DNA from 2 places in the Streptomyces sp. WAC00040 genome. Region 1 is predicted to be linked to the other one. Evidence: riboswitches for the same ligand, from Rfam matches in the RefSeq annotation. Region 1 holds a riboswitch; the other holds the start of a gene.
The links. Region 1 has a riboswitch for cyclic di-AMP ahead of MDN94_RS27565 (C40 family peptidase). Riboswitches for the same ligand answer to the same signal wherever they lie in the genome.

Region 1 (5,457 bases):
CCCGGCTAGGGTCTGTCCGCTGCCTACAAAAAGGACCGGACCGCCATGCCGAGGAATCCTTTCCACTGGATCGACGAGGAGTCGCGCCGACGCGAGCGGGCGGGTCTGGTCCGCACCCTTCGGCCGCGCCCCGCCGACAGTGCCCTCCTCGACCTGGCGAGCAACGACTACCTCGGCCTCACCCGCCGCGCCGAGGTCACCGAAGGCGCCGTGCGGGCCGCCCGCCGGTGGGGCGCCGGGGCCACCGGTTCCCGGCTCGTCACCGGCAGCACCGAACTGCACGCCGAACTGGAGCGTGAGCTCGCCGACTTCTGCGGCTTCGAGGCCGCCCTCGTCCTGTCCTCCGGCTACGCGGCCAACCTGGCCGCGGTCACCGCGCTCAGCGGCCGTGACGCCCTCGTCGTCTCCGACGCGGGCAACCACGCCTCCATCGTCGACGGCTGCCGGCTCTCACGCGCGGAGACGGCGGTCGTCCCGCACACCGACGTCGAGGCCGTGCGCAAGACACTCGAGGCCCACCCGGGCCGGCGCGCCCTCGCGGTCACCGACTCGGTCTTCTCCGTGGACGGCGACGCCGCACCGCTGCAGGGCCTCGCGGACGTCTGTCGTGAGCACGGTGCCGGGCTCCTCGTCGACGACGCGCACGGGCTGGGCGTCCTCGGCGACGGCGGCCGCGGCGCCCTGGACGCTGCCGGCCTCGCGGGCGCGTCCGGGACCGTCGCCACGCTGACGCTCTCCAAGTCGCTGGGCAGCCAGGGAGGTGCGGTCCTCGGGCCCGCCCCCGTCATCGACCACCTGGTCAACACCGCCCGCACCTTCATCTTCGACACCGGCCTGGCCCCGGCGGCGGTCGGCGCGGCACTCGCGAGCGTGCGGGTGCTGCGCCGCGAACCGGGGCTCGCAGGACGGGCGCGCGAGGTCGCGACGGCGCTGCACCACGGGCTGACCGACGCCGGACTGACCTCGGCCCGCCCGGACGCGGCGGTCGTCTCTGTGCAGGCCCCGTCCCCGGATGCGGCGCTGCGCTGGGCGGCGGACTGCCGCGACGCCGGACTCGTCGTCGGCTGTTTCCGGCCGCCGTCCGTACCTGACGGGATCTCCCGGATCCGGTTGACCGCCAGGGCGGATCTCACGGATCGGCAGATCGGAACGGCGCTCTCCACGATCATCCGGACCGCACCCGGCAGTTGAGCCGGGAGTGCTCCGCTGCCTCCGGTCGGTGGCCGTAAATACGGTCTGCCGTAGCAGAGTTCACCGCATCGAGCGACAGAAATGTGCGTCTCTCGGTGGATCGGCGCCACTGACGGACGATAAGTGGCAGTCTGACGCAGAAGCGTAATCCGTGGCCGTTCCCGCGTTTCATCCGCTACGAGTCGGAGCCCGGCCGCGGTGGGAAAGGGACAGCGCCGTCATGGCAGACCACCAAGAAGCATCCGCCACTCTGCCGAGCGATCCGGCGTCGGTAGCCGCCGCCAGGAGATATGTCACGGATGTTCTGTGCGAATGGGGGCTGGAGCCTGATGCCGAGACCGTCGAGACCGTCAAGCTGATCGTCTCCGAGCTCGCCACCAACTCCGTACAGCACACCTTCGGCCAGTCTCCGACCTTCACGGTGGATCTGCGCCTCGAGTGCGACGAGCAGTTGTGCATCGGTGTCACCGACAGCCATCCGCGCTGGCCTCAGCGGCTGCCCGCCGCCGTCCGGCAGGACAACGGGCGGGGCATGGTCATCATCCGTACGCTCACCGCGGAGTACGGCGGCCGGCTGTCCGTCATGCCCACGGAGGAGGGGGGAAAGACCGTCTGGATCGCACTGCCCTGGTCCGTGCCCGTGCAGAGCTGACCGCCGACCCGCCAGAAACGATTTGCCGGCTCGAACAGCCCGCGGCTCGAACAGCCCGTGCTTCGAACAGTCCCGGCTCAAACAGGCCCTTCTTCGCGGACGGACCGTGCCCTGCTGCCCGCCCTTGCGAACGCGCCGCGCATCAGCGCCCGCAGCGACCGAACGGCCGGACCCGACTCCTCGCCCCGGTGCGCCACCGAGATCGTCCTGCGGAACGACGCAGGTTCCAACTTCCTTACCCGCAGGGGCGTCGCAGCCATCGCGGCAACCATCTCCGGCACGACGGCCACCCCCAGTCCCGCGCTGACGAGCGCGCACACCAGTGCGTACCCCGGCGACTCACAGACCACGGTAGGTGTGGCGCCGGCGCTCGCGAGTGCACGCTCCACCCCCTTGCGCGGCGGATGCGACGGCGCGCTGCTGATCAGCGGCTGTCCCGCCAGGTCGCCCACGGGCAGCCGGCCGGAATCGTCGGCGAGCACATGCCCCGGAGCGGTCACGAGCACCAACTCCTCCACCAGGAGGGCCTCGACCACTACCCCCTGCGGCGCGGCGGCCGGCTCGGCCGGCTCATAGGCATGGGTCAGCGCCACATCGACCTCACCCGTGGCCACGGCCGTGACCCCGCCGGGCGGCTCGTACTCGGCGACGGTGAGCTCCACGTCCGGATGCGCGCGGCGGAAGGCGCTCAGCACGGGCGGCAGCAGATGGATCCCGACCGTCGTGAAGGTGCCGACCCGGAGCCGGCCGCCGGCCAGGCCGGTGAGCCCCGCCAGCTCATGGCGCGCCCGGGCCATCTCGTCCAGCACCCGGCGCGCGCGTTCCGCGAGCAGCTCGCCGGCCGCCGTCAGCCGTGCGCCACGGTGCGAGCGCACGAGGAGGACTGCCCCGGCCTCCCGTTCCAGCTTGGCGATCTGCTGCGAGAGCGCCGGAGCCGTGTACCCGAGCCGGGCAGCGGCCCGCGTGATGGAGCCGGCGTCCGCCACGGCGACGAGAGCCGTCAGCCGGGTCGGGTCGTACATGCCACCCCTTAAGCGTTGCTTCAGACCTCCCTGCAGAGATCGCAAGTACACGTTAAGGGCCGCGGGCGTCCACGCTGGGACGCATGGACGGACAGCTCATCGCTTTCATCGGGGTCGCCGCAGGCATGGTCGCCATGCCCGGCGCCGATTTCACGGTCGTCATGCGCAACGCGGTCGCCTCACGCCGCGCCGGTGTCGCCTGCGCGGCAGGAGTGGCCGGCGGGCTGCTCGTCCACACGGCCCTGGCCGTGGCGGGACTCGCCGCCGTACTCGCCACCGCGCCCGTTCTCCACCGGACGCTGCAGGCAGCGGGCGGTGCCTATGTGCTGTATCTCGGGGTCCGCTCGCTGCACGCCGCACTGCGCCCGTGCCCGGAGCCGGCAGATCCGCGGACCGCGGCCCCGTACGGCGTCGGACGCGGCCTGCGGCAGGGCTTTCTCACCAACGTCCTCAACCCGAAGGCGCCGGTGCTGTTCCTGAGCCTGCTCCCGCAGTTCGTTCCCGACGGCGCGGCCGTAATGCCGCGCACACTGCTGCTGGCCGGCACGATCGTGCTGATCGCGCTGCTCTGGTTCCCGGCGGTGGCGCTGATGGTCGACGGGCTCGGCCGGTGGCTGCGCCGGCCGCGGACCGCCCGCGCCGTCGAAGGCGTCTCGGGAGGCGCGCTGACCACGCTCGGCGCGGCCCTGCTGATCCGGTCGACCGCGCACTGACTCCACCCAGGTCCCACAGGACCTGGCGGCGCGTCAGCGCACGCGGCCGTACTTGACGCTCTTCGTCCAGATCTTGACCAGCCGGACCACGTCACCTGTCTTGGGCGAGTGCCAGATCTTCCCGTTCCCGGCGTAGATCCCCACGTGGTAGACGGCACCGCCGGCATGGAAGAACACCAGGTCACCGCGTTGTCGACGCGAGGCGGAGATATGACGGGTCCGGTTGTACTGCTGCTGGGCGGTGCGGGGCAGCTTCTTGCCCGCCTTCTTGTACGAATAGAGCGTCAGCCCTGAACAGTCGAAGCGGGACGGGCCCGTGCCGCCGTACCGGTACGGCGAGCCCTTCTTCGACGCGGCCACCTTGAGCGCCTTGCTCGCGTGGCTGCTGATCGCATGCGCTTCAACAGCGCCGCCCGGGGCCAGAAGCGTGCCGCCGACGGCGGCGATGGTGAGTGCCGATACGGCCCCCGCCCGTGAGAACAGGTGGGGGAGATGCATCTGCGCAGTCATGCGCAACCCTTCGTCAGCCGCCTGTGAAGGGTGACCTGTCGGGTTCGGACGGCGAAGACGCCCGGCCGCCGCAGCGGCTTCACCCCAAGGCGCGGCCGGGATCACCGGTCACGCCGTACTGCTGGGTCCTCCACTCCTGCCGATGCAATTCCGTCGACCAGACATCCGGTGCGGCGACAGGATTCAGCGTCCGCCCGGACCGCCCCGTCGAGGTGGCGGGGGCTTGTCGTCTCACGGATCGTTACCCACCGATGTCCGATTTCCGAGTTGAAACGGCTTTTGTGAAGCTGATCACGACTGGACCTTTCGGGTGGGCAGGCATCTCGGACCCCTTCTCCCGCGCTCCGGACCCGTCCCGTACCAGCAGTTGAAGCGCCTCATTGCGCCAGATCGGTGGTCCCGCCGATGCAAGTCCGGGGCCTTGCGACAACTTGGGCAAGGCTCCACCGAACGGGGTACGGGTGTCGCGCGCCGTGTCGGCGGGCGGCATCGGAACGTCCGTCAACTCGTGGAAACGGGAGGCATGGTCAGCCGGTTGGTCCTGCGCTCGCCGTCCAGGACGCGCAGCGCCTTGGTCAGCGTGTCCGTGTACACCTCGTTCTCCCCCCGGATGTGCATGAGTGTCAGGGCGTCCTTGAGTGCGGCGGCCCGCCCGACCAGCGCCTGCGCGGCGCGCAGGGCCCCGTAGGTATGGGTGGTGCGGGCGGGGTTGATCCTGCCGAGCAGGTCGACGACTTCGAGGTAGGTGTCGACGAACTCTGCCTCGGCGCGGGTCAGTGCCGGAAGTGGCGGCGGTTCGGGCGGCAGCATCCCGCGCTCACCTCGCCGTGGGTGGCACGGCCGAGAGCTTGCGGCTCGCGACGACATGGTCGATCAGGCCGTACTCCTTCGCCGCGGTGGCGTCGAAGATCTTGTCGCGCTCCAGGTCGGCCGTGATGCGGTCCAGGTCGTTGCCGGTGTGGCGCACCAGCATCGAGCCGAGTTGCTCACGCAGTCGCAGCAACTCGGCGGCGTGGATCTCCAGATCGGACGGCTGTCCGCGCAACGGCTCCTCGTATGCGGGCTGCTGCATCACGATCCGCGCGCCGGGCAAGGCCATGCGCTTGCCGGGAGTGCCCGCGGCAAGCAGGGCGACCGCTGTGGAGGCCGCCTGGCCCAGGCAGGTCGTCGCCACGTCGCACATGACGACCTGCATCGTGTCGTAGATGGCGGACATGGCGCTCAGTGATCCGCCGGGGGAGTTGATGTACAGGCAGATGTCCTGGTCGGGAGCCTCGTACTCGAGGTGCAGGAACTGCGCGATGACGTCGTTCGCCGCCGTGTCGTCGACGGCGGTCCCCAGGAAGACGATCCGCTCGGCCATGAGCTT
Region 2 (5,457 bases), on a different contig from region 1:
CTCCGTACGGGGTGAGCTGCTGCGCCGGGGCGTTCCCGCCGCGGCCGTGCACTACGAGGTGTTCGGGCCCGATCTCTGGCTCGGTCAGGAGTAGCCGGCGACGATTTTCCGGCCTTCTCCCGGCGCTGCTCGTAATTGGTACGGATCTTGCTCTGCATGGCGTAAGGTTGTGTTCACCGACGCGGGGTGGAGCAGCTCGGTAGCTCGCTGGGCTCATAACCCAGAGGTCGCAGGTTCAAATCCTGTCCCCGCTACTGATGACACCGGCCCGGTGGTCGATCGAGAAGATCGACCACCGGGCCGGTGGCTTTTTCCGAGCGTCCCGATCGTCGCCCGGTCGGGCGACCGGAAGTCGCCCCGCGGCGCGTCGGCCTTCAGCCTGATGGGGGCGCGGTACTGTCCGCAGCCGTCAGCGGACCCGGTAGGACCGGCAGGAGACCACCTTTGGGCCAGGAGTGGCGAGATCAGGGCGGCGCCAGAAGAACCCCGTGGTTCGTCCGCGTGTTGCCCATGGCGATGATCGTCGGCGGGGTGGTCTTCGACATGCTGACCCCGCCCCGGTTCACCGCCGTACCTCTTTATGCAGCCGCCCCGCTCGTCGCGGCGCCTGTCCTGTCATGGATGGCGACCCTGCTGACCGGGATCGCCGCGGTTCTGGCGCTGAGCGTCCTCCACGCCGTCAACAGAAGCTTCTGGCAGATCACGGTCCTCACCGAGACGACCACGGTGGTCACCGTCGTCGCACTCGCGCTGTTCATCAACATCCTCGTGCGGCGCAGCGGTGAGCGGCTCGCCTCGGCCCGGGTGATCGCCGAGACCGCGCAGCGGGCCGTCCTGCCCGCGCCGGCCGACCGGATCGGCGGTCTGCACATCGCCGCCCGCTATGAGGCGGCGCAGGCGGGCGCGTTCATCGGCGGCGACCTCTTCGCGGTGCAGGACACCCCTCACGGCGTGCGCCTCCTCGTCGGCGATGTACGGGGCAAAGGGCTGGGGGCGGTGGGGACCGTGGCCGTGCTCATCGGCGCCTTCCGCGAGGCTGCGGAGCAGGAGCGCTCGCTGGAGGGCGTGGCCCAGCGGTTGGAGCGGGCGCTCAAGCGCGAGGGCACCAGGCGTGAGGGGCTGGACGCCATGGAGGGGTTCACCACCGCCGTACTGGGCGAGATCCCGCGCGGCCGGCCCCTGGTGCGACTCGTGAACCGGGGGCATCCCGAGCCCTTGGTGCTGCACGCCGACGGGGCTCTGGACGTCCTGGTGCCGGCGCAGGCCGCGCTGCCGCTGGGTATGGGTGATCTGGCGGCGTGGCCGGACCGGGCGGACGAGTACCCGCTGCCCGACGGGGCGACGCTGCTGCTCTACACGGACGGGGTGACGGAGGCGCGGGACGCTCGCGGCGTCTTCTACGACCCGGTGGAACGGCTCGCGGGGCGTCTCTTCCCGGGGCCTGCGGAGCTGCTGGACGCGCTCGTCGACGACGTACGGCGGTACACCGGCGGCGGATCGAGCGACGACATGGCACTGCTGGCGGTCGGCAGGCCGGCGGAAGGGCAGCCGGAACGGCGCAGGACGGTGCCGGTGGTTCCGCCGGAGCCCGACGGTCGCGGCAGGCCTGCGTGACATAACGCCCCTGATACGGGTGGTGCGCACGCTCCGTAGTCGAAGGGGAGCCGTCCGCATAACATTTGATATGCCATCAGAACCGGGACCGCCTCTGATGTTTGATCAACTCGCCCGGTTCCGGCAGGTTCTGTCCGAGTAAGTCCCGGGTGAAGTCGTTAATGATCACCCGGAACAGCTTGGAATCCGGCCCCGGCGTCTATTAACGTTCGATAACGCAGTGCGGTCGTCCCAGCCGTCGCAGAGGCGGCGCCGTGCGCACGTGCCGAATCCCGCAAGGGAACCGGGGAACCACTAATTGGGGTGAATCGGTCACCCTTTGCCGCTCAGTCCGCGGTCGAGGGCGCCCGTAGGAGACCTTCCTGCTCCGAACCCGTCAGCTAACCCGGTAGGCGAGAAGGAAGGAAAGGAGTACGCCTTCGTGGCGTCCAACATGCCTGCCCCCGAGGCCCGCTTCGCGTCCGAACGTTTCAGTACCGACGCCCCCGAGCGGACCTGGGAGGAGTGGAATCCCACAGAGGACTCCGTCCGCCCCGTGCGCGGCCGGCACCGTGTCATCAAGCAGCGCGGCGGAATCGCCCGCAGCTCCACGGTGCTCGGAGTCGGCGTCATCGCCGCGGTCGGCGCGGGTGGCATAGCCACCGCGCAGGACAAGCCGGCGGTCTCCATCTCCCTTCCCGATTCCATCGCGGACAAGCTTCCCGACGCGAAGTCGCTTCCCGGCGTGGGATCCCTGATCTCCGACTCGGACGACTCCGACGGCGATGTCCACGCCGCGCCGCTCACCGCCGCGACCACGGTCGCCGACACCGGCGCCGGCCAGGCTCAGGCCGCCGGCTCCGGCGAGGCCCTGCGCGCCCGGATCCTCCAGCAGGCCGAGCAGCAGCAGGCAGAGGCCGACGCCGAGGCGAAGGCGGCCGCGGAGGCGCTCGCCGCCGAGCAGGCGGCGGCCGCAGCCGAGAAGCAGCAGAGCGCGGCCGAGGCCAAGGCCGCCGAGGAGAAGCGCAAGGCGGAGGAGGCCGCGCGTGCGGCGGCAGAGGCCGCGCGTCTCGCCGAGCTCGCCCGCAGCTTCTCCCTTCCGACCTCCTCCTACACGATCACCTCCACCTACGGTGAGTCCGGCGCGATGTGGTCCTCCGGCCAGCACACCGGCCTGGACTTCGCGGCACCGACCGGGACCCCGGTCAAGGCGGTGCACGGCGGCACGGTCAAGTCCGCCGGCTGGTCCGGCTCCTACGGCTACCGCATCGTCCTCGAACTCGAGGACGGCACCGAGGTCCTGTATGCCCACCTCTCCTCCATGACGGCGAGCGCGGGCCAGCAGGTGTCCACCGGCGAGACGATCGGGCGCGTCGGCGCGACCGGCAATGTCACCGGTCCGCACCTGCACCTCGAGGTGCACACCGCCGGCGGCGCGGGCATCGACCCGATGGCGTGGCTGCGCGACAAGGGCCTCACGATCTGATCCCTGCCCGGTACGGGTCGCGGTAAGTCCCGTGCCGGGCACATCCATGTCTCCGGCAGTCCTGGCGCACCCCCCCCGACGCCAGGGCTGCCGGAATAGCCGCTACGGGCACGGCCGTTGATCAGCGCATGACCTCTCTGCGCCCCCTCGGTTCCTCCGGCCTGACCGTCTCCCCGCTTGCTCTCGGCGGCAACGTCTTCGGCTGGACGGCCGACGAGGCGAGGACCTTCGCGGTCCTCGACGCGTACACCGCCGCAGGCGGCAACTTCGTCGACACCGCCGACAGCTACTCCTCGTGGGCCCCGGGGAACGAGGGCGGCGAGTCGGAGACCCTCATCGGCAAGTGGCTCGCGGCCCGCGGCAACCGCTCCGAAGTCGTCATCGCCACCAAGGTCGGCGCCCACCCCCGCCACAAGGGCCTCTCCGCGGCCACGATCAAGGCGGCCGCGGAGGAGTCGCTCACCCGGCTGGGCACCGACCACATCGACCTCTACTACACCCACTTCGACGACCCGTCCGTGCCCGTCGAGGAGATCATCACCGCCCTCGACCAGCTGGTGAAGGACGGCAAGGTGCGCGCGATCGCCGCCTCCAACATCAGCGCCGAACGGCTCCGGGCGTCCCTGGACTTCTCCGAGCGGGAGGGCCTAGCCCGCTATGCGGTGCTGCAGCCCCACTACAACCTGGTCTCACGCCGCACCTACGAGGGGGAACTGCAGGACGCCGCCGCCCGCGCCGGCCTCGCCGCCGTCCCCTATTACGCGCTCGCGTCGGGCTTCCTCACCGGCAAGTACCGGCCCGGCACCACGGTGGACAGCGCCAGGGCCCAGGGCGCCTCCAAGCACCTCGAGTCGGAGCGGGGGCTGAGGGTCCTCGACGTGCTCGACAGGATCGCGCAGGCCCGTGGCGTGGAGATCGCGACCGTTGCACTGGCGTGGCTGGCCGCGCAGCCGACCGTGGCCGCGCCGATCGCGTCGGCCCGCACGGTCGAGCAGGTGCCGGCCCTGGTGGCGGCGACGGACCTGGCCCTGACGGACGGCGAGCTGGCCGAGCTGACCGACGCGTCCGCCTGAGACCGCACCGGCGCAAGCTCAATAGCGGTAGGGGTTGTAGCCGCTGTAGTCGCGGTGCGGCGGCGGCAGCGGCGTCCGGGCCGTCGCCTGGGCGGCGTACGCCAGCGAAGGGCCCGCCACCTCCCTGCGCTGCCACAGGTGGTGCAGCAACTCCTGCTCGCGCTCCACGAAATCCGGGCCGGCCGCGCCCCGGTGGGCCCGGTGACGCAGGAAGGCGAGCGTCGTCGCGAACGCCTCGTACTCCGACACGGCGTGCCCGGCCGCCGGGCCGTACGCGCGCCGGGCGAAGTCCCTGGCCACGGTGCGGGCCCGCATCGACGACAGGGCGCGGGGCTCGGCCGCGGACATCCAGCCGGCCGCGGCGTACGCCGGAAGCTCCTCCGAGATCGTGCGCAGCTCACGCTGGCGGGTCCATATCGCCAGCCAGGTGAGCAGCGCGAACACCGGCACCATGAACGCCCCGTACACGGCGTAGAAGCCCCACGGTCCGAGCATCGACGCCGAGCCGTTCCACAGGGCGTGCATCCCCATCGCGAGCGCCAGGCCCAGCAGCGGCAGCGCGATGCGCCGCAACCGCGGCCGCCGGCGCGCGCCGAGCGCGGCGAGACCGAAGCCGAGGCCGGTGAGCACGGTGAAGAGCGGATGCGCGAAGGGCGACATCACGATGCGTACGAAGAACGTCGCGGCGGTCACGGAGGCGAAGCCGGAGGCGCCTATCGCCTGGTCCTCGTCGAAGGCGCTGCCCAGATAGAGGATGTTCTCCGTGAAGGCGAAGCCGGTGGCGGTGAAGCCGGCGACCACCACGCCGTCCACGATCCCGGTGAAGTCCCGTCTGCGGAAGACGAAGAGCAGCAGGATCGCGGCGGCCTTCGCGCTCTCCTCGACGACCGGCGCTATCACCGTCGCGCCGAGGGTGTCGGCCGACGCCGGGTCGGCGGTCGCCGTCGCTATCCAGCGGGTCGCGAAGGTGTTCGCGACGATCGCGACCAGCGCGGCGGCGAACGCGCCCCAGGCGAAGGCGAAGAGAAGATTCCGCCACGGGCCGGGCTCCACCCGGTCGAGCCAGCGGAACGCCGCCAGCAGCAGCGGGACCGGCAGGGTCGCGAGACCGAGACCGACCAGGAAGCCGTGGGTGCCGGTCTGCTCGCGCACGAGCACCAGGATCACCAGAGCGCACAGGGCGAGCAGGGTGATCACCGCACCGGCGCGGAACGCCCGGCTGCGCCAGATCCGCGACGCCGCCCGCGGCCGGTAGCGCAGGCGCGCGGGCACGGGCACCTCGGTCAGCAGCGCGTCGACATGCTC

Region 2: it holds a riboswitch for cyclic di-AMP, as region 1 does, so the genes downstream of both, MDN94_RS06735 (M23 family metallopeptidase) here and MDN94_RS27565 (C40 family peptidase) in region 1, are expected to answer to the same signal.

Annotation. Positions count from the first base shown of each region.
Region 1 is NZ_JAKQZE010000003.1:473,661-479,117, reverse strand. Features, by position in the region: gene MDN94_RS27585 (8-amino-7-oxononanoate synthase) at 46-1,191, shown strand; gene MDN94_RS27580 (ATP-binding protein) at 1,412-1,843, shown strand; gene MDN94_RS27575 (LysR family transcriptional regulator) at 1,921-2,865, opposite strand; gene MDN94_RS27570 (LysE family translocator) at 2,949-3,578, shown strand; gene MDN94_RS27565 (C40 family peptidase) at 3,612-4,088, opposite strand; cyclic di-AMP (ydaO/yuaA leader) riboswitch at 4,092-4,254, opposite strand; gene MDN94_RS27560 (hypothetical protein) at 4,590-4,898, opposite strand; gene MDN94_RS27555 (ATP-dependent Clp protease proteolytic subunit) at 4,906-5,457, opposite strand, start outside.
Region 2 is NZ_JAKQZE010000001.1:1,478,777-1,484,233, reverse strand. Features, by position in the region: gene MDN94_RS06750 (globin domain-containing protein) at 1-94, shown strand, start outside; tRNA gene MDN94_RS06745 (tRNA-Met) at 181-254, shown strand; gene MDN94_RS06740 (PP2C family protein-serine/threonine phosphatase) at 511-1,614, shown strand; cyclic di-AMP (ydaO/yuaA leader) riboswitch at 1,868-2,024, shown strand; gene MDN94_RS06735 (M23 family metallopeptidase) at 2,036-3,079, shown strand; gene MDN94_RS06730 (aldo/keto reductase) at 3,208-4,152, shown strand; gene MDN94_RS06725 (PrsW family intramembrane metalloprotease) at 4,171-5,457, opposite strand, start outside.